DNA from 4 places in the Streptomyces sp. SudanB5_2050 genome. Region 2 is predicted to be linked to each of the others. Evidence: riboswitches for the same ligand, from Rfam matches in the RefSeq annotation. Region 2 holds a riboswitch; each other region holds the start of a gene.
What was found. Region 2 has a riboswitch for cyclic di-AMP ahead of ACFZP7_RS20500 (transglycosylase SLT domain-containing protein). Riboswitches for the same ligand answer to the same signal wherever they lie in the genome.

Region 1 (7,098 bases), 1.3 Mb from region 2:
CCGTGCTGCCGTCGTCGAGGCCGACCTCGACCTCGACCGTGGGGTTGCCTCGGGAGTCCAGGATTTCCCGGGCTACGACGACGTCGATGGACGGCACGAGCATCTCCTTCTTCAATGTGACGCTTCGGTGTGACGCGCGGGTCCGAGGACCGCGGCGGCTCTGCGGGTCCGAGCCTAACCGGCTCCGGGCGATCGGCCAGCCGATCGCCCACCCGCTGGACAGAACCGAGAGTAAATTGTTTCCGAACGGAACAAAGACGTTTCCGAAAACCCGTTCGGAATCGCGAGTGGTTCCGGGGCGTGAAAAACCCGCCCCGGTGCGTACGGGGGAACACGCACCGGGGCGGGAGTCGCGGGGGCCGCCGCCTCTTACTTGAGGTGCAGCTGCTGGCCCGGGTAGATCAGGTCGGCGTCGTCGACGATGTCGTCGTTCAGCTTGAACAGCTTCGCCCAGCCGCCCTTGACGTCGTGCTCCTCGGCGATCGAGCTGAGGGTGTCGCCCTTGACGACCTTGTATTCGCCGTCGCCCTTCTCGACCTTCTTGCCGGTCGGGGTGGTGACGGTCTCCTTCTTGGCGGCCGGGCGCTCGTCGGAGCGGGAGGCCTTCTGCTCGGTGGAGCGGTCGGCGGTGGAGCCGCTGCTCTGGCTCTGCGAGCTGTCGGCGCTCTCGGAGCTGCCGGAGGACTGCGAGGACTGCGAGGAACCGCTGTCCTGGCTCTCGGAGCCGCCGCCGGTGTACGCGGCGCTCGACAGGCCGGTGCCGCAGACCGGCCAGGCACCCTTGCCCTGGCCCGCGAGCACCTTCTCGGCGATCTCGATCTGCTGCGCCTTGGTCGCCTGGTCGGCGGTCGAGGCGTACTGGGTGCCGCCGTACGCGGCCCAGGTGGAGGCGGAGAACTGCAGACCGCCGTAGTAGCCGTTGCCGGTGTTGATGGACCAGTTGCCGCCGGACTCGCACTGGGCGACGGTCTCCCACTCGGACGCGGTGGCGGCGGAGGCGTTGCCGGCCGCCATCAGCGGGGCGGCGACGGCGGCACCGGTGACGCCGGCGACGGCGACGATGCGGGTGGCCTTGGACGGACGGCGGTGCTTGCCCTTGCCGGAAAACAGCATGGTTGATCCCCTCACCGACGCCTGCGAGGTGAGCTGTCGGGTTCGGGCCGGTTGAGTTGCCCGGCCGGGTTCCTCGCGGAACTCGGCTTCACCCCTAGCCGCCCGGCTCAACTGCCCGGCACGGCGCTTACCTTGGTTCCCCCGCTCCTGCCTGCGGCGCTCGAAGCGACGACTGTTCCCGTACGGCCGCTGGCAGGATTCGGCGTTGCGGCTGTCGGGGCCCGCGGTGGCGAGCGGTCATGACCGTAGACACGCGCTCCGCGGTTTTTCAAAGACGATCACGGCTTCTGAGACCTATCTCTCACGAGATCCAAAACGGACATACAGCCTCTAACCGTGACGCGAACTCCCCCTACTTTTCGCCCGATTCGCCCGTGACCGTGAGCGTCTGACCGGGCAGGATGTGGTCCGGGTCGGCTCCGACGACCTCCTTGTTGCCGGCGTAGAGCGAACGCCACCCGCCGTCGAGGTCGAGGGAGTCGGCGATCCCCCAGAGACTGTCGCCGGAACGGACGGTGTACGAGCCCTCCACGGCCTCCCGCGCATCGCCGTCGCCGCGCGAGGCGTGCCGGCCCGAAGAGGCGTCCGTGCGGCCGCTCTCGGCGCCCTCGTCGGCGCTGTCGCCGCGGTGCCGCCCCGCTCCGGACTCGGCACCGGCAGCCGAAGTGCCGTCGCTCTGCCCCACCTTGTCCGTTTCATCGTTCTTGGTGGTGCCTGTGGACGGACTGCCGGATTCCTGCGAGCCGGCACTCGCGGAAGCATCGGATTCGGCCGAAGTGTCCGACTTGGACGTTTCGCCCTTGCCGGTCGACGTGGCGTCAGGAGTCCCCGACGGGGAAGCCGAAGGCGACGATCCGGAAGCCTCGCCCGAACCGGCCGGGTCCGTCGTACCGGTCGGGTCCGCCGGCTCCGACGAGTCCGCGGTGCCGGTCGAGCCGGACGGGTCACCCGTCCGCGGAGCGGTGGGCGCCTGAGAGGCGTCCCCGCCCTCCGACGACCCGTCACCGGCGGAACCCGCGCCGTCGCCGCCCAGGGCGCCCGAGTCGTTGCCCAGTCCCGCGAGCAGACCGCAGGTGGGCCAGGCGGCGATGCCCTGGTCCGCGTGTATCTTCTCGGCGATTCTTATCTGCTGGGAGCGGCTGGCCTCGTCGGCGCTCGGCGCGTACTCCAGGCCGCCGTACTGCTCCCACGCCTCCTGGGACAGCTGCAGGCCGCCGTAGTACCCGTTGCCGCTGTTCTGGCTCCAGGCGCCACCGGTCTCGCACTCGGCGACCCGGTCCCAGTTCGCGCCGTCGGCCGCGTGGGCGCCGGTGGCGCCGAGGAGGGGGATCGCGATGGCGGAGCCGGTCACTCCGGCGGCGACGACCAGGGCGGGAGCCTGGCGGGGGCGGCGGTGACGACCGTTCCCGGAGAGCATGCGACGACCTTTCACGAGACGACGGGGACCGCGCGGCGGTGATACTCGGGCCACGCTGATCCGTGAACGTATAGGCAGATGATCGCTTGTCACAAGTTCATGCCGCGCAGATCACGTGAAGATCACAAAGTTGAGCGCGTGTCACTTTTACTTCGGGGACGGACCGTGGTCGGCCGATCGCGCGACGGGGGTGAAGGACACGGGCAGCGTGCGCAGACCTCGCATGATGAGGCCGCCGCGCCACCGCAGTTCGTCCGGCGCCGCGGCGAGGCGCAGGTCCGGCAGGCGGGTCAGGAGCGTGGCGAGCGCGGTCTGCCCCTCCAGCCGGGCGAGCGGGGCGCCGAGGCAGTAGTGGATGCCGTGCCCGTACCCGAGGTGCTGGCTGTCGCGGCGGGCGAGGTCCAGGGTGTCCGGGTCCGTGAAGCGCTCCGGGTCGCGGTCGGCGGCGGCCAGGACGACCAGGACGGGGTCGCCGGCCGCGACGGCTCGGCCGCCGATGGAGAGCGGCTCGGTGGCGAAGCGCCAGGTGGCCATCTCCACCGGCCCGTCGTAGCGCAGCAGTTCCTCGACGCCGGTCTCCAGCAGGGACCGCTCCCCGGCCGCGAGGGACGTCTGCAGACGGTCCCGCTGCTCGGGGTGGGTGAGCAGGGCGTACGTGCCGTTGCCGATCAGGTTGACCGTGGTCTCGAACCCCGCGAACAGCAGGATGAAGGCCATCGCCGCGGCCTCGTTCTCGGTGAGGTGCTCGCCGTGGTCGGAGGCGCGGATGAGGCCGGAGATGAGGTCCTCGCCGGGGCCGGGCTCGGGCGGCAGCGCGGCGCGCTTGCGGTGGATGAGGTCGGCGAGATAGCCGCGCATCTTCTTCACCGACCGGGCGACCCCGCCCCGCGGGCCCTTCCCGTGACGGATCATCATGCCCGCCCAGTCCCGGAAGTCGTCCTGGTCCTCGCGGGGGACGCCGAGCAGGTCGCAGATGGCGTAGATGGGCAGCGGGAAGGCGAACTCGTGGATCAGGTCGGCGCTCCCGGTCTGCGCGAACCGGTCGATGAGGTCGTCGGCCAGCTCCTGCACCCGGGGCGCGAACTCGGCGACCCGGCGGGGCGTGAACGCCTTGCTGACGAGTCGACGCAGCCGGGTGTGGTCGGGCGGGTCGATGTTGAGCAGGTGGGTCATCAACTCGGCCTTCCGCTCCCCCGGAATGCCGGTCTTGCCCTTGGCGTGCGCGGGCTCGTCGTGGTGGGCCGGGTTCTTGGACAGCCGCGGGTCGGCGAGCGCCTGCCGGGCGTCCGCGTACCGGGTGACCAGCCATGCCTCGACCCCGCTGGGCAGCCGGGTGCGGTGCACGGGGGCGTGCTCGCGCAGCCAGGCATAGGCCGGGTACGGGTCGGCGGCGAACTCCCAGGTGAACAGCTCGGGTGCCGGCGGGGAGCCGGGGGCGGGGAGGGAGTCCGACCCGGTCATGCCTCGACCTCCCTGATCGCGTCCCGGTAGGCGCGGGCCGCCGCTCTCAGGGCCGCCTCCGGGTCCGTGCCCTCGGCTTCGGCGCGGGCGGCGAGGGCGAGCAGTTCGTAGCCGATGCCCTCGCCGGAGGGCAGGGGCACGGGCAGGCCGGCGGTGCGGACCCGGGAGGCGAGCTTGGCGGCGAGGGCCAGTCCGGGCTGGCCGAGGGGAACCCCGTCGGTGACCGAGGCGCGCTGCTTCTCGGCCGCCTTGGTGCGCAGCCAGTGCTCCCTGACCTCCTCGGGGGTGGTCGCCGTCTCGTCGCCGAAGACGTGCGGGTGGCGGTGGATGAGCTTGGCGACGATGGTGGCGGCCACGTCGTCGACGGAGAACGGGGCGTCGGGGTCCTCCTCGGCGATCCGGGCGTGGAAGACGACCTGGAGGAGTACGTCGCCCAGTTCCTCGCGCAGCTCGTCGCGGTCGCCGTCCTCGATCGCCTCGACCAGCTCGTACGCCTCCTCGATGGCGTACTTGGCCAGGCCCTTGTGGGTGCGCCGGGAGGACCAGGGGCATTCGACGCGGATGCGGTCCATGACCTGGACGAGGTCGAGGAGGCGGGCCCCGGGCAGGTCGTAGGAGGCGGGGAGCAGCTCCAGCTCCGGCATGGCGACCCGGCCCGAGCCGGCGAGGCGGGCCAGTCCGTCGGTGAGGCCGGGGTCCCCCTCCCCGGTGGCGACGACGACCACCGTGTGTCCGCCGGCGCAGGCGGCGACCAGCTCCTCGGCGGCCGGGGCCGCCTCGTCGACCCGTATGCCGGCCTCGCGCAGGTACGGCAGCTGCGGATGCGCGCCGTCGGCGCACAGCACGCGGTCGGCGGTGCGCAGGGCCTGCCAGGCGGGCCAGGAGAGCAGGCCGGGGGCGACGCGGTGGCTCGTGGTGAGCAGGACGATGCGGCCGGGGTCGGGGGTGGTGCCGGGGTGGGTGTCGGCGCTGGTTGCGTTCACCTTCAGAACGTAACGCACCTGGCCGACGGCCCCCGAGTTGTCCACAGGGGGCACGGACCGGTTGTCCACAAGGACCCGGATCGGTGGTCGCCAGGGTCCGGGGCCGGTGGTCGCCAGGGCCCCGGGCCGGTGGTCGCCAGGGCCCCGGATCGGTGGTCGCGAGGGCCCCGGACCCGGTGGTCGCCAGGGCCCCGGACCGGTTGGCCCCAGGGCCCCCGGCAGGACCGTTACGCCGTCTGCTGGGTCTGTGCCGTCGTGATCTCCCGGACCCACGGGGTCTTGGTGTCGACGCGGCTGCTCTTCTGGACGTCCCAGTCGCCGTAGCGCGGGTTCAGGTCGATGTCGAGCTGGTCGGACGCCTTGGAGAGGGCCTGCCAGAACTCGGGCCGGCTGGTGTCGGTGCCGAGGCTCTCGGCCAGCTTCTGGGCCTCCAGCTGGACGCGGAGGTTGTCGTCCAGGCGGTCGGGGGCCACGCCGTACTGCTGCAGCCAGACCGTCTCCAGCTGCTCGGGGCCGCCCGCCTGCTCCTCCAGGCCGGCCCGCATGTCCTGGATCTCGGCGCGGCTGACGGTCACGCCCGCGTCCCGGGCGGCGCGGTGCAGCACCCGGTCGAGGACCATGCCGTGCAGGGTGTCGCGGGTGAGGCTGCCGGTCCGGGCGAGGACCTGCTGGTACTGGGCGTCATCGGGGACGGCGGCCCGCTGCGCCGCGCGCACCTCGTCGACGCGGTCCTCCAGCTGGGCGACGGTGATCCGCTGGTCGCCGACGACGGCCGCGGCTCCCGGGTGCGCGTCGTTGCCGCACGCGGTGAGCAGGGGTGCCGCGGCGGCGATCGCGGCGGTGAACAGGAGCGCGGTGCGACGGCGGCGGTGCAAGGGAACCTCCCGTTGGAGATTGTGCGACGGTGCACAAGGTCTTGCGATGATCGATGGTAGGCAGTGGCCCGGCTCTGGCCAACCCATTCGACCAACGATTCACCGACGCTTCGGGCACCGCCGCGCCGTCCCCCGGGCAGTGGCGGTGGGTCAGCCGCGCACCTGGCCGAGCCACTGCAGGGTGCGCCGGACCTCGCCCGCGAGGGGATGGCCGGGGCCGTGCAGGCGCTCCACGTCGTGCAGGAGCCGGGCGAGCGTCTCGTGGGCGGCGGCGCGGTCGCCGAGGGCGAGGAGCAGGTGGCCGATGCGGCGGCGGACGTCGTGGGCGAGGTCCGGGTCGGGATCGACGTACTGGTTCTCGTAGTACGGCAGCAGCGCGCGGTACTCGGCGAGGGCGGCGGCCGGCTCGCCGAGCTGTTCCAGACACTGGGCCGCGTCGTAGCGGTGGCGCAGGGACTGGGGGTCGGCCCGGCCGGCCTCGGCGGCGCGCTCGTCGGCGAGGCGGCGCAGTTCGGGCAGGGCGCGCCGGTACTGGCCGTCGTCCATGAGGGTGGCCGCGTACTGCTTGCGCAGGGTGCGCACGACCGGGGAACGCTCGCCGTGCTGTTCGGCGGCGGCGGGCAGGATCGCGCCGAGGATGTCGACGGCCTGGGTGATGCGGCCCTCCCCGAGGAGGCGCTTGACGTCCTCGACGGCGCGGGCGACGTCCGGCTTGCCGGCCTCGGGGACCGGCGTGGCCGGGGCGGGCTGGGGCGCCGGGGTGCGGGCGCGGTCGGGCCAGGGGGCGTGCGGGCGCACGAAGGGGCGGGTGGGGTCGAGGGGGCCGCCGGTGGGCATGCCGCGCGCGGGCAGCAGCAGCGCCAGCTGTTCGTACACCTCCTGGGCGGAGGCGGGGCGGTGCTGCGGGTCCTTGGCGAGCAGGCGCAGGACGAGGGCTTCGAGGGCTTCCGGGACCTCGGGGCGGATACGGCGCACGGGCAGCGGCGGCTCGTACAGGTGCCGGTGGAGGACGCCCAGGGCGGTCGATCCCGCGAACGGCACGTCCCCGCTGAGCAGTTCGTGCAGCAGTACGCCGAGTGCGTACAGGTCGGTGTACGGACCGACCGCGCCGCCCATCGCCTGCTCGGGGGCCATGTAGGCGGGTGAGCCGATGGGGGTGCCGGTGTGGGTGAGGCGGGTGGTGTCGGCGTCCATGACCGAGGCGACACCGAGGTCGAGGACGGTGACGGTGCCGTCCTGCTTCACCATC
Region 2 (7,098 bases):
GTCACGGGCGCGTTGTCGACGACGACGATCTCGAAGTCCGGGTGGTCCTGGGCGAGCAGCGAGTCCAGGGCGCGGGCGAGCCGCCCGGCGCGTTCCCGGGTGGCGACCACCACACTGGCGCTCGGCGGCACGGGCAGCGGCTCCGGCGGCGCCTGCGGGGGCAGCTCCCGGGCGAGCCCGGCCAGCACCGCCACGGGATCCGCGCCGTCGGGCACCTGCCCGAGGAGGGTGCCGACGGGCCGCCCCGCCCGCCTGACCAGGACGAACACCGAGCCGGACGTGATCGGTGCGCCGCCCGGCCCCGGTCTCAGCTCCACGCCTTCCGTGTCCGCTGCCCCCCTGCCCTCCGCGCCCCGGGCGCCGGGCAGATCCAGCTCGGCGACCTGCACCGGCCCGATGCTCAGGAACTGCTCGATCTCCCGCCGTGTCTCCTGCCGCGCACGCCGCCCACCGGCCATGCGCCCACCCCCTCGTGGTTGCCCTCCGTGGTGCCCGTCGTCAGGACCGGCGCAGCCGGGCCGCGCCCCGCAGTGTCCGTACCGCCAGCGACGCCAGCCGCGGCCTCGCGCGCACGAAGCCGTGCGCGCGGCGCACCGGTTCGCGGCCGAGCCACTGCAGCGCGGCGCCCGCCCCCGGACGCGTCGCCGCGCCCTCGTAGACGGGGAGTTCGCCGGTCTTCAGCGAGTCCTTGTACTCCGCCGGGCCCCGCCCCATGTCGAGCATGCCGATGCCCTCGGCGGCGGCGGCCTCGGCCATCCGCAGGTGCAGGATCAGCCCCGGCGAGTACTTGGCGAAGTCCGGGTCGTACGCCGGGAACCAGCACGCCAGGACCGTCGTCGAGCGCAGCCCGAAGTGGGCGGCCAGGGGACGGCCGCCGGCGTAGAGCACCGACAGGGTGCCGGTGCACTCCGGCGCCCGGGTCCCGGCCAGCCGTCCGACGAGCCGGGTGATCCACTCCTGGGCGAACCGGTCCCGGCGCCCCGTCCTGCGGTACTGCGCCGACTTCCACGCCATGAGCGTGCGCAGCGCGGCCGGATCGCGCTCGTCGAAGACGAAGCGCACGTCCCCGACCTGGCGGCCGAGCCTCCGCTCCTTGGCCAGGGTGGTCTTCAGGAACTTCGGCGACCGCGCGCGCAGCGCCTTCTCGTACGCCTCGTACCCCTGCTCCACGTCGATGACGTAGGTGGTGTGCTCCTCGACGGCGTGCGGCACGAACAGCCCCTGCTCCGCCTCCAGGTTGTCGAAGGCGAAGCTGGACAGGGAGCAGGCCCGCAGCAGCCGGCGGGTGTCCGGGGCGAGGTCCTGGCGCAGCACCGCGCCCTGGCAGTCGGACACCCCGAGCCCGATCGCGCGGCCCTGCCCCAGGGGTCCGCGTTCGTGCGGCAGGAAACCCGCCGCCTCGCCGCCGTCGTAGACCACCGCCACCCGCGCGCGGGGCCGCACCCGGCCCACGACGTCGGTGAACTCCGGTTCCATGAACGGATTGCGCGGAGCCGTCGACTTGGCGCGCAGCTCGCGCCAGCGTTCCCGTTCCCCCTCGCCCAGCTCCTCCGGCCTGAGCACGCGCACACGTCCGCTGTTCAACCCGACCCCCCGATCAAGTCCCCCCTGGACACAAGGAAGGTACCCCCGGGGCCGTCCGGCCGGTAGGTAGCGGGCCATGTTGTTGCCAACCGGTGCACAGGCCCTTAACCGGCTTTAGCCGATGATGTGCCAGGTTTCGGACACGATCGGGCGTCGTCGTGCGTACTCGGACGTACTCGCCGCCACCTCGTTCGGAAGCGGTCGCCGGTGAGTCGGGCAGGTGCCGCGTCCGTATTCTCTGATCATGGACCGCACCGCATATTCACTCGTCGCCACCGACCTCGACGGCACGCTGCTCCGCGGCGACGACACCGTCTCCGACCGGTCGCTGGCCGCGCTGGCCCGGGTGGCCGGCGCCGGTGCGCGGCACCTGGTGGTGACCGGGCGCCCGGCACCCCGGGTGCGGTCCCTGCTGGAACGCCTCGGCTGCACCGGGCTCGCGGTGTGCGGGCAGGGCGCGCAGGTGTACGACGCGGGGGCGCACCGGATGCTGTGGTCGGTCACCCTGGACCGGGAGCTGGCCGAGACCGCGCTCGGCAAGATCGAGGCGGAGGTCGGGCAGGTGCACGCCGCGGTCGACCAGGACGGCGTCGACGGCCTCACCCTCATCGAGCCGGGATACCTGATGCCCCACCCGACGCTGCCCGCGGTGCGCGTCGACCGGCGCGACGAGTTGTGGGCCACGCCGATCAGCAAGGTGCTGCTGCGCCACCCCGAGCTGTCCGACGACGAGCTGGCGGCGACGGCGCGCGCGGTGGTGGGCTCCCTCGCCACCGTCACCATGTCGGGGCCGGGGACGGTGGAGCTGCAGCCCTGCGGCATCACCAAGGCGACCGGGCTGGCGCTGGCCGCCGAGCGCCTGGGGGTGAGCCGGCGGCGGACGATCGCCTTCGGGGACATGCCCAACGACATCCCCATGTTCCAGTGGGCGGCCCACGGCGTCGCCATGGCCGACGCCCACCCCGAGCTGAAGGCGGTCGCCGACGAGGTCACCACGACGAACGAGGACGACGGCGTGGCCGTCGTCCTCGAGCGGATCTTCCCTACGTCCCCGTGCGGCGCGCCGCGGCGCGCCGCGGCTCAGTAAGCGCCGAAGACGTTGTCGATCGAGCCGTACCGGTCGGCCGCGTAGTTGCAGGCGGCGGTGATGTTGGCGACCGGGTCGTACGGGTCCCAGGAGGTGCCCTCGACGTGGTACGCCTGGAAGGTCGGGTCGATCACCTGGAGCAGGCCCTTGGACGGGGTGCCGTTGACGGCGTTGATGTCCCAGTTGTTGATGGCGAGCGGGTTGCCGGACGACTCCCGCAGGATGTTGCGGTGGATGCCCTCGTACGTGCCGGGGATGCCGTGCTGCGCCATGATGTCGAGCGACTCCCGGATCCACCCGTCGAGGGTGTTCGAGTACGTGGTCGTCGCGGTGGCGGCGGCCGGCGCGGCGGCCGGGGTGGCCGCGGAGGCGCTGGTGGCGCCGATGAGCGGCAGGGCGAGCACGGCGGCGCCGGTGCCGGCCACGGCGAGCTTGCGGGCGAGGCGGGCGGTGCGGGCGTGACGGTTCTGACCGTTGGCAGACATGCTTGAGTCCCTCTCCTTACGCCTGCGAGGTGAGCTGTCGGGTTCGGGCGGGGAGGTGCCCGGCCGGGCCCTCGCGGGCACGGCTTCACCCCTAGCCGTTCCGGTGGTGACCGGTACGGCGACTTACCTGGGTCCCCCGCTCCTGCCGGCGAGTGTGTTGGCGGATGACTGTGCGTCCGGGCGGTGGCAGGATTCGGCGTCCGCCCGACAGGCCGGGAACGTATGCGAGAGCACATGTCCGGAACAAGTGCAGGAATCACCCAACGCGCATGTTGACCTTGGTCTGGGGGGTTTGGGGTGCTTGATCCTTTGCGGCTGCCAAGCGTCAACTCGCTTGCGGGGCAAAGGGAGGGCACAGTCGGCGGCCGGGTTGCCTACAGGTGGCGTGAAGTGAGCCAACTCACGGGCTCCAACAAGACGCCCAAATCGGGCATTCAGGCTAAGTGTGAGTCAATCGGCCGCAGGGCGGGAGGGCTTCACGGAGGGAGGGCGGGAGGGCTTCACGGAGGCAGGGTGCGAGGGCTTTACGGAGCGGGGTGTCGGGCCGGGGGTCTCGCCGGGCGGGCTCCGGAATCGGCCGTTGTCCCGTCTCGTGTTCGTCCGTGCGCCGTGCGGGCATGCGTTCGGGACGGAGGGGAGGGCCGGGTGGGTGACGTACTCGGAGTGCGGGCCGTTGGGAGGGGTGATGTGATCTTCGGTGGCGGCTTTCGGCTCCGAGGATGTCGATCAATATCTGCTCATATCTCCTGATCAAAAACATACCGCGCATGATCCGATACCGACCGGCCTGTAACGGTGGGCGCTAGCGGTGATCGAAACGTGACCGGATACGCTGACTTGAGTGGTGGCAGCGACCTATCGACAAACCAGGTAATCGCCAGTAGACACCAGCAGACAGGAGACCCCTCGTGACCGTCGTCGGGCCGTTCGGGCTGAGCGTGCGGGACCAGGCTCTGGAAGCCGATGTCCAGGCCGGATTGGTCGCGGTCGAGGAAGGGTTGCTTGAGGCAACCAAAAGCGAGGTGCCCTTCATCACGGAGGCCGCCCAGCACCTGGTGCGGGCCGGCGGCAAACGGTTCCGGCCACTGCTGGTGATGCTCTCGGCCCAGTTCGGCGACCCCTACGCCCCGGGCATCGTGCCCTCGGCGGTCGTGGTGGAGCTGACCCACCTCGCCACGCTGTACCACGACGACGTGATGGACGAGGCGTCCGTGCGGCGCGGCGTGCCCAGTGCGAACACCCGCTGGGGCAACTCCGTCGCGGTCCTCACCGGCGACTTCCTCTTCGCCCGCGCCTCCCAGATCCTCGCCGACCTCGGTCCCGAGGCGGTCCGCGTGCAGGCCCTCGCCTTCGAGCGGCTGGTCACCGGCCAGATCCTGGAGACGGCGGGCCCCCAGGACGGGCGGGACCCGGTCGACCACTACCTGGACGTGCTCGGCGGCAAGACGGGATCGCTGGTGGCGGTCTCCTGCCGGTTCGGCGCGATGATGTCCGGCGCCGACGAGACGGTCGTCGACGTCCTCACCCAGTACGGCGAGCGGCTCGGCGTCGCCTTCCAGCTGGCGGACGACGTCCTGGACATCGCCTCCGACTCCCACGAGTCCGGCAAGACCCCCGGGACCGACCTGCGCGAGGGCATCCCGACCCTCCCGGTGCTGCGGCTGCGCGAGCGGGCGGCCCGGCTGGGGCTGGCCGAGGACGTCGCCCTGTGCGAGCTGCTGGACTCCGACCTGTCCGACGACGCGCGGCACGCGGAGGCCCTGCGGCTGCTGCGCGCCCACCCCGCGCTGGAGCAGGCGCGCAAGGACACCGTGCGCTACGCCAAGGACGCCCGGGCGGCGCTGGCCCCGCTGCGGGAGTGCGAGGCGAAGTCGGCGCTGGTGGAGCTGTGCGACGCCGTGGTGCACCGGGCCGGCTGAACCTCCCACCGCACCCGCGGCCGAAGTGACCTGGGTCACGGCCGACGGGTGCGTTCGCGCGCCCGGGGTGCGCCACCCCCTACGGGCGGGGGGAGGCGGGGCCCCTCCGTGTCATCCCGCAGGAGTACGCGGAGTTGAGCCCGCGGTCTGACGCTTCTTCCCGGCCGATTTGGTCAGATGGACACCACGGAAAACACCAATCCTCACCGATTCGGGTGAGAATGGCGGCTCACGGGTGAGACAGCGAGTGCGAGGTCGCGAGACAGCCGCCGCCGACGACGGAGGTAGGGCACAGATGGCACCGATCGATTCCGACGACAACAGGACCGCCGAAGAGGGCGAGGGCCTGCGCGCCGGACGGCGCAAGGCCGCGCGCTACGTCGTCCCGGTCGCGGTGATGGGGGTGGCGGCCGTGACGATCGGGCTGGTCCCCGCGATCGCCGACTCCGGGGACCCCGACCTCCCGAAGGTCACGGCGGAGCAACTCATAGAGAAGATCGCCAAGTCGGACGTCCAGCAGCTGTCCGGCACGGTCAAGATCAGCACGGACCTGGGCCTGCCGGACCTCGGCGGCCTGGAGAGCGGGCTGATGTCCGGCATGTCCGGAAAGCCGGGTGCGTCCGGCGGCGAGGACGGCTCCGCCGCCGACCCGTCGGCCAAGCTCACCGAGCTGGTCTCCGGCACCCACACGCTGCGGGTCGCGGCGGACGGCCCCGACCGGCAGAAGCTGTCGCTGCTGGAGAACGCCGCCGAGTACAGCCTGATCCACGACGGCAAGGACGTCTGGGGCTACGACAGCGCGTCCAACGAGGTCTACCACGCGACCACGTCCGAGGCGCCCGGGCAGCCGGAGAAGCAGGCGAAGCCGGAGAAGGACGTGCCGGCCACGCCGAAGGACTTCGCCGACCAGGCACTCAAGGCGGTCGACGACACCACCTCGGTCACCGTCGACGGCACCGCCCAGGTGGCCGGCCGGGACGCGTACCGGCTGGTGATCGAGCCCAAGCAGGAGGACTCCACGGTCGGCGCGGTCAGCATTGCGGTGGACGCGAAGACGGGCATGCCGCTGAAGTTCACGCTCACTCCGGCGAGCGGCGGCGCCGCCGTCGTGGACGCGGGCTTCACCCAGGTCAGCTTCGCGAAGCCGGACGCGTCGACCTTCGACTTCACCCCGCCCGAGGGTGCGAAGGTGACCGAGGCCGACGAGACGGCCGGTGCCCCGGAGCACGGGCGCGAGCCGGTCGGCGGCGACGCCGCCGAGGGGCTGGACGGGCTGAAGGTCATCGGCGAGGGCTGGAACTCGATCGCCGCCTTCGACACCGGCGGCCAGGGCCTGCCCACCGCCTCCGCGGGCGGTGACGCCGGTGCCCTCTCCGGCTTCCTCGGCTCCTTCGGCGACCAGGTCAAGGGCGACTTCGGTTCCGGCACGGTCTTCAAGACCCGTCTGGTCAACGCCCTGATCACGGACGACGGCAAGGTCTACGCCGGCGCGGTCACCAAGGAGGCGCTGGTGAAGGCGGCCGACGCGGCCGAGTAGCCTCCCCGCCCGCGGCGGCGGACGGCAGCGGCACGCCGCAGTACGAGGCAGCCCGAGGCGGTCCGAGGCAGCACGAGGCAGTACGGACGGTGTGGAGCGGGAGCGAGGAGGAGAGGGAGCCGATGGCCGAAGCGTCCACCGCGGAGCCGGAGCGCACGGAGCACCCGCGGCGGGAAGGTGACGCCGAGGCCGTCATCGCCACCCGCGCGCTCACCAAGCGCTACCGCGGCGGACAGCTCGCCGTGGACGGTCTCGACCTGACCGTCCCGGCGGGCAGCGTCTTCGGCTTCCTCGGCCCCAACGGATCCGGCAAGACCACCACCATCCGCATGCTGATGGGCCTGATCGAGCCGACCTCGGGCACCGCCGCCGTCCTCGGCAGACCGGTGCCGCGCGACACCCGCGCCGTACTGCCCCAGGTCGGCGCCCTCATCGAGGGACCGGCCCTGTACGGCTTCCTCTCCGGCCGGGACAACCTGCTGCGCT
Region 3 (7,098 bases), 3.3 Mb from region 2:
GTACGTCAACTCCCCCGGCGGCTCCTTCACCGCCATGACGGCGATCTACGACACGATGCGCCACATCGCCTGCGACGTGGCGACGACCTGTCTGGGACAGGCCGGTCCGCCCGCCGCGGTCCTGCTCGCGGCGGGCACGCCCGGCAAGCGCGCCGTGCTGCCCGGCGCACGGGTGGTGATCCACCAGCCCTCCCTGACCGAGCCGGTCCACGGGCAGGCCCGCGACCTGGCCGTCCGGGCGGGCGAACTGGCCCGCGTCCGCGCCCGGCTGGAGGAGATCCTCGTACGGCACACCGGCCGCACCCCGGAGCAGGTGGGCGCGGACCTCGAACGGGAGACCGTGCTGGACGCGCGCCAGGCGCTGGAGTACGGCCTGGTGGACCGGATCGTGCCCGGCCGCGGGGTCCCGCCGCGGCACACGCCCGGCGCGAGGTGAGCCGCCGATGCTGCCACCGGAGCCCCCTCCGCTGCCGGCCCTGACCCGCGCGGAGGCCGAGCTGATCGACCGTTACCTGGAGGTCGTGGACCTGCTCGGACGCATCAACCCGGCACGGGACGGCGACACCTACGGCGGACTGCGCGCCGCCCAGGCGCTGGTCGGCAAGGCGAGCGCCCTGCGCGACGCGCTGGCACTGATGCACCGCAGGGGCGAGACGGAAGTGCACGCGAGCACGCTCGCCCGGGCCCTTCGGGTACTGGACGGCGAGCGGCGGACGGCACGGATCGCCATCCCGCGGCACCCCGCCGACTGAGACCCGCCGTCCGGGCCCCCGTGCGCACGGCATCGAAACGGACCAAACGGCTTACCCCCTTTCAGCGTAGGAACACCTCCGATTCGGGACCGCCCCGGGTTGCGCGGGCCGTCCGCCCCGGCACCGCCGTTTCGGCTCGCGCCGCTGGTCCCGACGTCGCCCTGACGGGCGGCGAGACGTCGAACGAAGGGGCGTCCACCCGAACGGGTGAGTGGTGAGTAACAACACAAAGGGCACGTTCCGTTGGGATTTTCCCACCGGACGGGACAAGATCCGTGACTGACGACAAGCCCCCGCCGCAGCGGCGGGGCGGTCCGGGCGGACGCCGAGTCCTGCCGCCGTCCGGACGACCGGTCGACAGGAGTGGATCGGCAGGAGTGGAGGACCCGAGCACGACGGGTCGCCGGTACGGCCGTCTCCGGGAGGACGACGCCGGGCCGAGTGACCCTTGGGGTGAAGCCGCATCCGTGCGGCCGGGCAACTTCGCCAGCCCGAATCCGACAGGTCATCCTTCACAGGCGGCTGACGAAGGGTTGCGCATGTCTGCGCTCAATCGAGTCCCGTCCCTGATGGCCCGTGCCGGTACGGCCTCCGCTCTCACCCTCGCCGCCGTGGGCGGCTCCGTCGTGGTCCCCGGTGCCGCCTCCGAGGCGTCCGCGGCCGCCCACGCCACCAAGGCGCTCCAGATCGCGGCCTCCAAGAAGGGCTCACCGTACGCATGGGGCGCCGTGGGACCACACAGGTTCGACTGCTCCGGGCTGACGCTGTATTCGTTCAAGAAGGCCGGCAAGAAGCTGCCGCGCACGGCGGCCCAGCAGTACAACAAGACCCGGCACATTTCGGCCGGCAACCGCAAGGCCGGTGACCTGGTCTTCTTCCACTCGGGCCGCAGTGTCTACCACGTCGGCATCTACGCCGGGAAGGGCAAGATCTGGCACGCCCCGAAGACCGGGGACGTGGTGCGCCTGCAGAAGATCTGGACCGGCAGCGTCTGGTACGGCCGGGTCAAGTAGCCCGGCCGGGGAGGGTGACGGTGTCCTGACCCGCCGTCACCCCTCCGGCGCCGTCCGGCGGCGTCCAGGGAAGCTCGATGGAGACGGTCTTGCCGCCCTCGCGTGTCGGGCGCACCCTCAGCTTGCCGCCGCACTCCGCCGTCAGCCAGCGGATGATCACCATGCCCCGGCCGTTGTCCTGCTGGACGGCGGCCGGCAGGCGTTTGGGGAACCGGGGATGGCTGTCGGTGACGCCCAGGCGCAGCCGCTCGTCGCGGTCGAGCGCGAGGTCCACCGTGAACGTGGGCGACTGGCCGAACGTGTGCTGGACCGCGTTGGTCGCCAGCTCCGAGACGATGAGCCGAACGGTCTCCGACACCTCCGCCTCCGCCGGCAGTCCCCACTCCGCCAGTGTGCCGACCACGTAGGACCGCGCGGCGGCCACCGAGGCGGGATCGCTCGGCAGAGTGACGGATGCTTCCAGATGGTCTGCCATGGCGACGTCGTCCCTTTCCCACGGGACCGCAGTCCGACACGGAGCGGCTGGTTCGAGTACGGTCCCGGACTGGTGCTTCGCCGCCAGACTGCCATCACCCGGCCCGCGAAGGGCGGCGATCCACCAAGATATGCATATATCTGTCGCTCGATGCGGTGAACTCTGCGACCCCAGAGCGTATGTGGGCGGCTCGTCAGGAGTAGAGGAGTGGCCCATGCAGCACGGTCCCGTGGTGCGCCGCCGGAAGCTGGGCGCCGAACTGCGCGCCCTGCGCACATCGGCGGGGATCACCAGCGGTGAGGCGGCCCGGCTGGTGGGCTGGCACCAGTCGAAGGTCAGCCGGATCGAGACCGGCACGAGCGGGGCGAAACCGGCCGACGTGCGGTTACTGCTGGACGCCTATGGCGTGGACGACGCCCAGTTGCGGGAGCTGCTGGAGGTGCTGGCCGGCACCGACGGGCCGGGCGGGGGCCGGAATCACTGGTGGCACGCCTATCGCGGGGTGCTCCCGCCGACCTACCGCGACTTCATCAGCCTGGAGTCGCAGGCGAGCGCGATGCGCACGCTGGAGACCACGGTGGTCCCCGGCCTGCTCCAGACGCCCGAGTACGCCCGCGCGGTGACGCACGCCGCGGTGGACGGACTGTCGGAGGAGCGGCTGGACACGCTGGTGGAGGTGCGGCTGGCCCGCCAGGACGTGCTGCGGGCCGAGCCGCCGCTTGAGCTGAGCGCGGTCCTGGACGAGGCGGTGCTGCGGCGCGAGGTGGGCGGGCCCGGGGTCATGGCCCGTCAGCTGGAGCGGCTGGTCGAGGCCGCACGCCTCCCCCATGTCGCGCTCCGGGTCCTGCCGTTCGCCGCCGGGGCGCACATCGGTGTCACCGGCCCTTTCGTAATCTTCTCTTTTTCGAGCACTTCTGATCTGGACGTGGTTGTTCTCGACCACTTGACGAGTAGCCTGCACCTCGAACGGAAAGAAGACGTAGAGGCCTACACCGAGGCCTTCAACGCCCTTCTGGTTCATGCCCTTTCGCCCGAGGACTCGTTGGACTTCATCGCCGCGACCGCGGCAGGCGCGTAAGGAGGCACCATGTCAGGCACCACGTCGGATTCCACGTCGGCACGTCCCCGGAACGTCCCCGTGAGTACGGCGCTGCCCGGTGCGCGATGGCTGCGCAGCAGCTACAGCACCGGAGCGAACAACTGTGTGGAGACGGCCCGGCCGTCGGACGGCCCCTGGGCCGGTCTGCTCGCCGTACGCGACTCCAAGGATCCGGCCGGACCCGCGCTGCTCTTCTCCCCGGGGAGCTGGGCGTCGTTCACCGCCGCCATCCACAGCGGCTGATCCGGGCGGGCATCGGACGGCGCACGGCCGTGTCACGCCGACTCATGGTCGCGTTTCGCCGATGACCCGCACAGCGCGTTCGATCTGTACCCCGGAGAGGTCCGCACGGGCGGTCAGCCTGAGCCGTGAGATGCCGTCGGGCACGGAGGGAGGGCGGAAGCACCCCACGGCCAGGCCGGCCGCACGACAGTCGGCCGCCCACCGGACGGCCCCCTCCGGGGAGGGCGCGCGCACCGAGACGACCGCGGCGTCCGGACGCACCGCGGACAGCCCCTCGGCGGTCAGGCGTGCGTGCAGTTCGGCCGCCACCGCCCGCGCCCGCGCCGCCCGTTCGGGCTCGCGGCGCAGCAGTGTCAGCGCCGCCAGCGCCCCGCCCGCCGCCGCGGGGGCGAGACCGGTGTCGAAGATGAACGTGCGGGCCGCGTTGACCAGATGCTCGATCACCTCGGCGGGCCCGAGCACGGCGCCGCCCTGGCTGCCGAGCGACTTGGACAGCGTCACCGTCACGACGACGTCGTCCGCGCCCGCGAGACCCGCCTCCCGCGCGGCACCCCGCCCGCCCTCGCCGAGGACCCCGAGGCCGTGCGCGTCGTCCACGACCAGTCCGGCCCCGTACGCGCGGCACACCTGCGCGAGCGCGGCCAGCGGCGCCGCGTCGCCGTCGACCGAGAAGACCGTGTCGGAGACGGCGACCGCGGGCCCCTCGTGCGTCGCCAGGGCCTTGCGCACGGCGTCCGGGTCCGCGTGCCCCACCACCTGGGTCGTGCCGCGCGCCAGCCGGCAGCCGTCGATCAGCGAGGCGTGGTTGCCCGCGTCGGAGACGACGAGGGAGCCGTGCGGGGCCAGCGCGGTCACCGCGGCGAGGTTGGCCGCGTAGCCGGAGGAGAAGACGAGCGCGGCCTCGAAGCCGCAGAAGTCGGCGAGTTCGCGTTCGAGTTCGGCGTGCAGTTCGGTCGTCCCGGTCACCAGCCGGGAGCCGGTCGCCCCGGCGCCCCAGGCCCGCGCGGCCCGCGCCGCGCCCTCGGTGACCTCCGGGTGCCGGGCCAGTCCGAGGTAGTCGTTGCTGGCCAGGTCCAGCAGCGGCGAGTCGGCCGGCCGGGGGCGCAGAGTCCGTACGAGGCCCGCCCGGCGGCGCACCAGGGCCTGCTCGTCGATCCAGCCGAACGCCATGGATCGGTCCTCCGTCGGTTTTGTAGGCAGTGGACAGACGATAGCGGTACCGCCACCCCCGCGAGGTGTGGCAATACCCACACGGTGATCTGTCAGTGTTGTGCAAACTCTCCTTGGCCCCGGGTGGCCCCGTAGGACAGGATCGGCTCTCATGGACCTGCTGAACACGCTGGTGAACAAGGGGCTTCGGCGTGAGTCGCCGACCCGCGAGGAGGCCCTTGCCGTCCTCGCCACTTCCGACGACGACCTGCTCGATGTGGTGGCCGCGGCCGGCAAGGTGCGCCGGCACTGGTTCGGCCGCCGGGTGAAGCTCAACTACCTCGTCAACCTCAAGTCGGGCCTGTGCCCCGAGGACTGCTCCTACTGCTCGCAGCGGCTCGGCTCCAAGGCCGAGATCCTCAAGTACACCTGGCTCAAGCCCGACCAGGCGTCGCAGGCCGCCGCCGCGGGCGTGGCCGGGGGTGCCAAGCGGGTGTGCCTGGTGGCCAGCGGGCGCGGTCCGACCGACCGGGACGTGGACCGGGTCTCGGACACCATCAAGGCCATCAAGGAGCAGAACGAGGCCGTCGAGGTGTGCGCCTGTCTGGGCCTGCTCTCCGACGGCCAGGCGGAGCGGCTGCGCGAGGCCGGTGCCGACGCCTACAACCACAACCTCAACACGTCCGAGGCGACGTACGGGGACATCACGACCACGCACACGTACGCCGACCGGGTGGACACGGTCAACAAGGCGCACGCCGCCGGGCTGTCCGCCTGCTCCGGGCTGATCGCGGGCATGGGCGAGAGCGACGAGGACCTGGTCGACGTGGTCTTCTCGCTGCGGGAGCTGGACCCGGACTCGGTGCCGGTCAACTTCCTGATCCCGATGGAGGGCACGCCGCTCGCCAAGGAGTGGCACCTCACCCCGCAGCGGTGCCTGCGCATCCTGGCGATGACGCGGTTCGTCTGCCCGGACGTCGAGGTGCGCATCGCGGGTGGGCGCGAGGTCCATCTGCGCACGATGCAGCCGCTCGCCCTGCACCTGGCCAACTCCATCTTCCTCGGCGACTACCTCACCAGCGAGGGGCAGGCCGGCCGGGCGGACCTGGAGATGATCGCGGACGCCGGGTTCGAGGTGGAGGGCGCCGGAGAGGTGACGCTGCCGGAGCACCGGGTCGCGGACCGGGGCGGATGCGGTTCGCACGGGGAAGGCGCGGGCTGCGGGTCGCACGGTGAGGGCGGGGGCTGCGGCTCCGCGCACGAGGGAGGGAGCCTCTGCGGCTCCGCCCCGGCCGAGAAGGGCGCCGGCGCCGTGCCCGCGGTGGCCGGCGAGCCGCGCACGGACCTGGTCGCCGTGCGCCGCCGTGGTGCCGGAACGGACCTCGCGCCCAATGCCTGAGCCCGCGCTGACCGTGGACGAGCTGCTGGCGCTCGACCGGCGGCACGTCTGGCATCCGTACGGCCCCATGCCCGGCCGGCAGGACCCGCTCGTCGTGGAGTCGGCGAGCGGGGTGCGGCTGCGCCCGGCCGACGGCTCGGGCGAGCTGGTCGACGGGATGTCGTCCTGGTGGTCGGCGATCCACGGCTACAACCATCCGGTCCTCAACGAGGCCGCGCGCGAGCAGTTGGAGCGCATGAGCCACGTGATGTTCGGCGGGCTCACCCACGAGCCGGCCGTGCGACTGGCGAAAATCCTTGTCGACATGTCGCCCGAGGGCCTGGAGCACGTCTTCCTCGCCGACTCCGGCTCGGTCTCCGTCGAGGTCGCGGTGAAGATGTGCCTGCAGTACTGGCGCTCGCTGGGCCGGCCGGAGAAGCGGCGCCTGCTGACCTGGCGCGGCGGCTATCACGGCGACACCTGGCAGCCGATGTCGGTGTGCGACCCCGAGGGCGGGATGCACGAGCTGTGGCAGGGCGTCCTGCCGCGCCAGGTCTTCGCGGACGCGCCGCCGACGGAGTACGAGGAGACGTACGCGGATCATCTGCGCGCCTCGATCGAGCGGCACGCCGGCGAACTGGCCGCCGTGATCGTCGAGCCCGTGGTGCAGGGCGCGGGCGGGATGCGGTTCCACTCCCCCGCGTATCTGCGGGTGCTCCGGGAGGCGTGCGACGCGCACGGCGTGCTGCTGGTGTTCGACGAGATCGCGACCGGCTTCGGGCGCACGGGCGCGCTGTTCGCGGCGGAGCACGCGGCCGTGACGCCGGACGTGATGTGCGTGGGCAAGGCACTGACCGGCGGCTATCTGACGATGGCGGCCACGCTGTGCACCTCCGAGGTGGCCGAGGGGATCTCGCGGGGCGAGGTGCCGGTGCTGGCCCACGGGCCGACGTTCATGGGGAATCCGCTGGCGGCCGCCGTGGCCTGCG
Region 4 (7,098 bases), 2.1 Mb from region 2:
GAGCCGGCCGTCACCGTGAGCTGAACAGCACGGACCGAAGGGGGCCCGAGCGTGACGATTCTGGAGAACATCCGGGGACCACGCGACCTGAAGGCGCTGTCCGAGGCGGAACTCGGCGAACTGTCCGACGAGATACGGGACTTCCTGGTGCACGCGGTCGCCCGTACCGGCGGGCACCTCGGCCCGAACCTGGGGGTGGTCGAACTCACCGTCGCCCTGCACCGGGTCTTCGAGTCACCGGCCGACCGCATCCTGTGGGACACCGGCCACCAGAGCTATGTGCACAAGCTGCTGACCGGGCGTCAGGACTTCTCCAAGCTGCGCGGCAAGGGCGGGTTGTCCGGCTATCCCTCGCGCGAGGAGTCCGAGCACGACGTCATCGAGAACAGCCACGCCTCCACCGTCCTCGGCTGGGCCGACGGCCTCGCCAAGGCCCGCCGGGTGCGGGGGGAGCGGGGACACGTCGTCGCCGTCATCGGCGACGGGGCGCTCACCGGCGGCATGGCCTGGGAGGCGCTGAACAACATCGCGGCGGCCCGGGACCGGCCGCTGATCATCGTCGTCAACGACAACGAGCGCTCCTACGCGCCGACCATCGGCGGCCTCGCCGACCACCTGGCGACGCTGCGGACGACGGACGGCTACGAGCGGATGCTGGCCTGGGGCAAAGGCGTCCTCCAGCGCGTCCCCGTGGTCGGCGCCACCGTCTACGAGGCCCTGCACGGCGCCAAGAAGGGCTTCAAGGACGCCTTCGCCCCGCAGGGGCTCTTCGAGGACCTGGGCCTGAAGTACGTAGGTCCCGTCGACGGACATGACATCGGGGCCGTCGAGTCGGCGCTGCGGCGCGCGAAGCGCTTCCACGGTCCCGTGCTCGTCCACTGCCTCACCGAGAAGGGCCGCGGCTACGAGCCCGCCCGGCGCGACGAGGCGGACCACTTCCACACCGTCGGCGCGATGGACCCGCTGACCTGCGCGCCGCTCGGGCCCTCGGCCGGGCCCTCGTGGACCTCCGTGTTCGGTGAGGAGATGGCGCGGATCGGCGAGGAGCGCGAGGACGTCGTGGCGATCACCGCGGCCATGCTGCACCCGGTCGGCCTCGGGCGCTTCGCCGAGCGGTTCCCCGACCGGGTCTGGGACGTGGGCATCGCCGAGCAGCACGCCGCCGTCTGCGCGGCGGGCCTGGCCACCGGCGGACTCCACCCGGTCGTCGCCGTCTACGCCACCTTCCTCAACCGCGCCTTCGACCAACTGCTGATGGACGTGGCCCTGCACCGCTGCGGTGTCACCTTCGTCCTGGACCGGGCCGGCGTCACCGGCCCCGACGGTCCCTCGCACAACGGCATGTGGGACATGTCCGTCCTCCAGGTCGTCCCCGGACTGCGCATCGCGGCCCCCCGCGACGCCGATCAGTTGCGGGCCCAGCTGCGCGAGGCGGTCGCCGTCGACGACGCGCCGACGCTGGTGCGCTTCCCGAAGGAGTCCGCCGGGCCGGCCGTACCCGCCGTCGACCGGATCGGCGGCCTGGACGTCCTGCACGCCCGCGACCATCCCGACGTGCTGCTCGTGGCCGTCGGGGTGATGGCGCCCGTCTGCCTCCGGGCCGCCGAACTGCTCGAAGCCCGCGGCCTGCGCTGCACCGTGGTGGACCCGCGCTGGGTCAAACCCGTCGACCCGGCGCTCCCGCCCCTGGCCGCCCGGCACCGCCTGGTGGCCGTCGTCGAGGACAACAGCCGTGCCGCCGGGGTCGGTTCGGCGGTGGCGCTGGCGCTGGGTGACGCCGAGGTCGACGTGCCGGTGCGCCGCTTCGGCATCCCCGAGCAGTTCCTCGCGCACGCCAAGCGCTCCGAGGTGCTCGCCGACATCGGTCTCACCCCGGTCGAGATCGCCGGCCGGATCGGCGCGAGCCTGTCCGTCGCCGATCAGGCCCGGGACGGCCGGACCGCCATGCCAGTCCAAGGAGAGAACTGAATGACCAAGGAGTTCGACCTCGCCGCGCTCCTGGCCGAACGCGGAGCCGAACGCTACGAGCTGCACGCCAGGCACCTCAACCACCAGCTGCCGCGGATGCTGCGCACCATCGGCTTCGACAAGGTCTACGAGCGGGCCGAGGGCGCGCACTTCTGGGACACGGACGGCAACGACTACCTGGACATGCTCGCCGGGTTCGGCGTCATGGGCCTGGGGCGCCACCACCCCGTCGTCCGCAAGGCCCTGCACGACGTCCTCGACGCCTCGCTGGCCGACCTGACCCGCTTCGACTGCCCGCCGCTGCCCGGACTGCTGGCCGAGAGGCTGCTCTCCTACAGCCCTCACCTGGACCGGGTCTTCTTCGGCAACAGCGGCACCGAGGCCGTGGAGACCGCGCTGAAGTTCGCCCGGTACGCGACCGGGAGACCGAGGGTCCTGTACTGCTCGCACGCCTTCCATGGCCTGACCACCGGCTCGCTCTCCGTCAACGGCGAGGAGGGGTTCCGCAAGGGCTTCGCCCCCCTGCTGCCCGACACCCCCGTACCGCTCGGCGACGTGGACGCACTGGCGCGGGAGCTGAGGAAGGGCGACGTGGCCGCGCTGATCGTGGAGCCGATCCAGGGCAAGGGCGTGCACGAGGCCCCGCCCGGCTACCTGCGCGCGGCGCAGGAACTGCTGCACCGCCACAAGGCCCTGCTGATCGCCGACGAGGTGCAGACCGGGCTGGGCCGGACCGGGAAGTTCTACGCCTTCCAGCACGAGGACGGGGTCGAGCCGGACCTGGTGTGCGTCGCCAAGGCGCTGTCCGGCGGCTACGTGCCGGTGGGGGCCACGCTGGGCAAGGACTGGATCTTCCAGAAGGTGTACTCCTCGATGGACCGGGTGCAGGTCCACTCGGCGAGCTTCGGGTCCAACGCGCAGGCCATGGCCGCCGGGCTCGCGGTGCTGTCCGTGATGGAGAACGAGGAGATCGTGGCGAACGCCGCCGCGGTGGGGGAGCGGCTGAAGACCCGGCTCGCCGAGCTGGTGGACCGCTACGAGCTGCTCGCCGACGTCCGCGGCCGGGGGCTGATGATCGGCATCGAGTTCGGCCGGCCCCGGTCCCTCGGGCTGCGCAGTCGCTGGACGATGCTCCAGACGGCGCGCAAGGGACTCTTCGCGCAGATGGTCGTGGTGCCGTTGCTCCAGCGCCACCACGTCCTGACCCAGGTCTCCGGCGACCACCTGGAGGTCATCAAGCTGATCCCGCCGCTGATCGTCGACACGGCGGACGCCGACCGCTTCGTCGACGCCTTCACGGAGGTGATGGACGACGCGCACAACGGCGGCGGACTGATGTGGGACTTCGGCAAGACCCTGGTGAGACAGGCGGTGGCCAACCGCTAGCCGCAGAGGCGGCGACCGGTCGCCGGAGGGGCACCGGCCTCGGATTTTGCCTCTCGGGCAAGAAAATTGCCTGTGGGGCAAAGTTCGGGCTGAATAGGAGCCATGACCTCCCACGAGACCGGGCCCCCGGCGCCCGAGGCGGCGGCGGACGCGGTGTCCGTCGTGGCACCGCAGCTGCGGTCCCTGCGGCGCAGGGCCGCCCTCACCCTGGAGGCGGCGGCCCGCGCCGCCGGGCTGTCGCCCGCCCACCTCTCCCGGCTGGAGACCGGGCAGCGCCAGCCCTCGCTGCCGATGCTGCTCGCGCTCGCCCGTGTCTACGGTACGACCGTCTCGGAACTGCTGGGCGAGACGGCCCCGGACCGGGACGCGGTCGTCCGGGCCGACGCCATGGAGCCGACGTACGCCGGCGGCTGGACGTACTGGCAGGCCGGCGGGGCCGGCCGCGGCATGCAGGCCCTGCGGGTGCACGTGCCGCACGGCTCCCAGGGCGACATCGTGCGGGTCCACCCGGGCGAGGAATGGCTCCATGTGCTCCGGGGCCGGCTGCGCCTGCGGCTCGGGGACACCGTGCACCTGCTCGGTCCGGGCGACGGAGCGCACTTCGACTCGCTCACCCCGCACCGGATCGCCGCCCAGGACCCCGACGGGGTCGACCTGCTCTTCGTCCACACCCTGCTGCAGAGTCCGACGGCCGCGCTGTGCCTGGGCCCCGCCCCCACGACGACCCACCCCGCCTCGGGAGAGACGCCATGAACCTCCAGGACAAGTTTCCGCGCGCCCTGTGGGTGCGGCTGTTCATCTACCTCATCGTGGGGCACGTCTTCGCTGGCTTCATCTACCTGCTCTTCGAGGTGGGCGCCAACAGCCGGTGAGCGCCGGGCTCAGTCCAGCAGCCGCTCGCGCAGCCGCTCCCGGGTCTCCGGAGTGATCCGCAGACCCTGCTCCAGGTAGGCGTCGACCCCGCCCCAGGTCTCGTCGATCGTCTCGAAGGCCGCCGCCAGGTACTCGGCGCGCGCGTCGAAGAGCGGGCTGAGCAGCTCCATGACCTCGGGGGAGTAGGCCGAGGCGGCGGAGCCGCTGCGACGCACCTTGTACCGGCGGTGGGTGGCGTTCGACTTCAGGTAGTCCTCGACGACGGCCTCGCGCTCCACGCCCAGGGCGAGCAGCGTGACCGCGATCGACAGGCCCGCGCGGTCCTTGCCGGCCGCGCAGTGCATCAGGGCGGGGACGCTGTCCTCGGCGAGCGCGTGCAGCACCCGGGAGTGCTCCGCCGTGCGCTCCTTGATGATCAAGCGGTAGGAGCCGATCATCCGGTCGGCTCCCTTGCCGTCCGCCAGGATCGAGCGGAGCTGGTCGAGGTCGCCGTCGCGGACCATCTTCCAGAACTCGGCGCCGTCGGCCGGGTCGCTCAGCGGCAGGTTCACGTTGCGCACGCCCGGCAGCTCGACGTCCGGGCCCTCGAGCTTCTGGTCGGCCGCGTTGCGGAAGTCGAAGATCGTGTGCAGGCCCAGCGAGGCCAGGAACGCGGCGTCCTCACCGGTGGCGTGCGCGAGGTGGCCGCTGCGGAACAGCACCCCCTGGCGGACCCGCCGGCCGTCCACGGTCGGCAGCCCGCCCACGTCCCGGAAGTTGCGCACCCCGGCCAGCTCGGGTTCGGTCGACGGCACCTGCTGCGTCACGGGGGCTCCTCCCACTCCGCCCCGCCGACGCCGCTCGCCGACGGGCACGAGTCGACGATACGGCACGGTGCCCCGGCCTCAAGGGGGCGAAGTAATCCGAGTACACCGCTTCTGGGCTTTCTGTCCGAATTGCAGCATTGATTCCAACTCGCTCTGGAATGAGAGTGACTGGCGGGGAAGCGCGTGAGCAGCGTCATACCCGTGACGGTGCGTTGCCCGTCATGTTCACGTAATTCACGCGGTTTTCATGGCTGTTTACGGGAAAACACGCTTCCGGAATCGACGGAGGGTGACGGCGGAATCCGGTAATGGATCAATCGGAACACCCGTGAACGCAACCTCTCGCTTGTCCCTGTGCGTCTTGGTCCCTTACGTTCACCACCGATCCGGACGGACGCCTAATCCTGCCGCCGACCGGAGCCCGCACTCATCCACCACCCGTACACGGCAGGAGCGGGGGACCCACAGGTACGAATGCCTGTTCCGGTTCCCGGAACGGCTCGGGGTGAAGCCGCGTCCAGACGCGGCCGGGCATCTCCAGCCCGAACCCGACAGCTCACCTCGTAGGCGCCGGAGAGGAATTCGACATGCCCGCGAAGGGTAAGCACCGCCGTACCAGGGCCATGCGCCTGACCCGCACCATCGCCGTCGCCTCCACCGGCGGCGCCGCGCTCGCGCTCCCGCTGATGGGCGCCGCCGCAGCCCAGGCGGCCCCCGCGCACCCGGTCTCCGAGCAGGCCGTGCAGGGAGTTCCGGCGTCGGCGAAGAAGGCCGCCGCCGAGAAGAACGCCGACTCGCGCACGTACACCGTGAAGAGCGGTGACTACCTCTCGAAGATCGCCGACGAGCAGGACGTCGACGGCGGTTGGAAGAAGCTCTACGCGGACAACCGCGAGGCCGTCGGCGCCGACCCGTCCCTGATCCACCCCGGTCTGAAGCTCTCGATCGACGGACCGGCCGCCAAGTCCGGGCAGCCCGCCGCCGAGAAGCCCGCCCAGGCGGAGAAGCCGGCCTCGCAGTCCTCCGCCGAGAAGGCCGAGCCGGCCGAGGCGGAGAAGTCCTCCAAGGCCGCGAAGGCGTCCTCCGCCGACTCCGCCGACTCCACCGACTCCGCCGAGTCCTCCGGGTCCTCGGGCAAGAGCACCCAGTCCGCCGGTACCACCAGCGGCTTCACCTCCCCCGTCCCGGGCGGCACCGTCGGTACCCCGTACCACCAGACCGGCAGCATGTGGTCCAGCGGCTACCACACCGGCACCGACTTCGTCGTCCCGACCGGCACCTCCCTCAAGGCCGTCGGCGCGGGCACCGTCGTCTCCGCCGGCTGGGGCGGCGCCTACGGCAACCAGGTCGTCATCCAGCTCGCCGACGGCCACTACGCCCAGTACGCCCACCTGTCCTCCCTCTCCGTCTCGGCCGGCCAGTCCGTGACGGCGGGTCAGCAGGTCGGCCTCTCCGGTGCCACCGGCAACGTGACCGGCCCGCACCTGCACTTCGAGATCCGCACCACCCCGGACTACGGCTCGGACGTGGACCCGATCGCCTACCTGCGCTCGCACGGCGTCTCCCTCTGACGACGCCTCGGCGCGGTCTGCGCGCCGCCGAAGGCCGGACCCCGATCCCCGGGTCCGGCCTTCGGCCATTTCGCGGTGTCCGGCACGTGTCCGGCGTATTCCTGAATTGGCGAACACTTTAGGCGTGGTGTTTCTCACCGCACGTCAACCCTTTCCTACGGTCGCGTAGGTCACATTCCAAGGTGGAGGATGGGCCGACGTGGCAGACGATTCGAAGAGTGACAGCAGAGCAGTGATCGGGTCGTACGTGGCGGTGGGGGACAGCTTCACCGAGGGCGTCGGCGACCCCGGCCCCGACGGGGCGTTCGTCGGCTGGGCCGACCGGTTCGCCGTACTGCTCGCGGACCGGCGCCCCGAGGGCGACTTCACGTACACCAACCTCGCCGTGCGCGGCAGGCTGCTCGACCAGATCGTGGCGGAGCAGGTGCCCCGGGCCGTCGAACTCGCGCCGGATCTGGTCTCGTTCTGTGCGGGCGGCAACGACATCATCCGGC

Region 1: it holds a riboswitch for cyclic di-AMP, as region 2 does, so the genes downstream of both, ACFZP7_RS14685 (transglycosylase family protein) here and ACFZP7_RS20500 (transglycosylase SLT domain-containing protein) in region 2, are expected to answer to the same signal.
Region 3: it holds a riboswitch for cyclic di-AMP, as region 2 does, so the genes downstream of both, ACFZP7_RS05805 (C40 family peptidase) here and ACFZP7_RS20500 (transglycosylase SLT domain-containing protein) in region 2, are expected to answer to the same signal.
Region 4: it holds a riboswitch for cyclic di-AMP, as region 2 does, so the genes downstream of both, ACFZP7_RS29450 (peptidoglycan DD-metalloendopeptidase family protein) here and ACFZP7_RS20500 (transglycosylase SLT domain-containing protein) in region 2, are expected to answer to the same signal.

What each region holds. Positions count from the first base shown of each region.
Region 1 is NZ_OZ186760.1:3,312,765-3,319,862, forward strand. It holds gene eno (phosphopyruvate hydratase) at 1-97, opposite strand, end outside; gene ACFZP7_RS14685 (transglycosylase family protein) at 370-1,113, opposite strand; cyclic di-AMP (ydaO/yuaA leader) riboswitch at 1,117-1,282, opposite strand; gene ACFZP7_RS14690 (transglycosylase family protein) at 1,466-2,530, opposite strand; gene ACFZP7_RS14695 (cytochrome P450) at 2,678-3,991, opposite strand; gene ACFZP7_RS14700 (nucleoside triphosphate pyrophosphohydrolase) at 3,988-4,974, opposite strand; gene ACFZP7_RS14705 (SurA N-terminal domain-containing protein) at 5,202-5,849, opposite strand; gene pkaE (serine/threonine protein kinase PkaE) at 6,000-7,098, opposite strand, start outside.
Region 2 is NZ_OZ186760.1:4,589,726-4,596,823, forward strand. It holds gene ACFZP7_RS20485 (glycosyltransferase) at 1-458, opposite strand, end outside; gene ACFZP7_RS20490 (GNAT family N-acetyltransferase) at 499-1,563, opposite strand; gene ACFZP7_RS20495 (HAD family hydrolase) at 1,829-2,671, shown strand; gene ACFZP7_RS20500 (transglycosylase SLT domain-containing protein) at 2,665-3,156, opposite strand; cyclic di-AMP (ydaO/yuaA leader) riboswitch at 3,162-3,329, opposite strand; gene ACFZP7_RS20505 (polyprenyl synthetase family protein) at 4,065-5,075, shown strand; gene ACFZP7_RS20510 (outer membrane lipoprotein carrier protein LolA) at 5,371-6,612, shown strand; gene ACFZP7_RS20515 (ABC transporter ATP-binding protein) at 6,735-7,098, shown strand, end outside.
Region 3 is NZ_OZ186760.1:1,336,210-1,343,307, forward strand. It holds gene ACFZP7_RS05795 (ATP-dependent Clp protease proteolytic subunit) at 1-436, shown strand, start outside; gene ACFZP7_RS05800 (hypothetical protein) at 444-752, shown strand; cyclic di-AMP (ydaO/yuaA leader) riboswitch at 1,144-1,288, shown strand; gene ACFZP7_RS05805 (C40 family peptidase) at 1,292-1,765, shown strand; gene ACFZP7_RS05810 (ATP-binding protein) at 1,758-2,240, opposite strand; gene ACFZP7_RS05815 (helix-turn-helix transcriptional regulator) at 2,455-3,318, shown strand; gene ACFZP7_RS05820 (DUF397 domain-containing protein) at 3,328-3,582, shown strand; gene ACFZP7_RS05825 (8-amino-7-oxononanoate synthase) at 3,625-4,752, opposite strand; gene bioB (biotin synthase BioB) at 4,904-6,130, shown strand; gene ACFZP7_RS05835 (adenosylmethionine--8-amino-7-oxononanoate transaminase) at 6,123-7,098, shown strand, end outside.
Region 4 is NZ_OZ186760.1:6,675,186-6,682,283, forward strand. It holds gene ispG (flavodoxin-dependent (E)-4-hydroxy-3-methylbut-2-enyl-diphosphate synthase) at 1-24, shown strand, start outside; gene dxs (1-deoxy-D-xylulose-5-phosphate synthase) at 52-1,968, shown strand; gene ACFZP7_RS29430 (aspartate aminotransferase family protein) at 1,969-3,354, shown strand; gene ACFZP7_RS29435 (helix-turn-helix domain-containing protein) at 3,457-4,107, shown strand; gene ACFZP7_RS29440 (DUF6126 family protein) at 4,104-4,226, shown strand; gene ACFZP7_RS29445 (tyrosine-protein phosphatase) at 4,236-5,033, opposite strand; cyclic di-AMP (ydaO/yuaA leader) riboswitch at 5,459-5,616, shown strand; gene ACFZP7_RS29450 (peptidoglycan DD-metalloendopeptidase family protein) at 5,621-6,604, shown strand; gene ACFZP7_RS29455 (SGNH/GDSL hydrolase family protein) at 6,837-7,098, shown strand, end outside.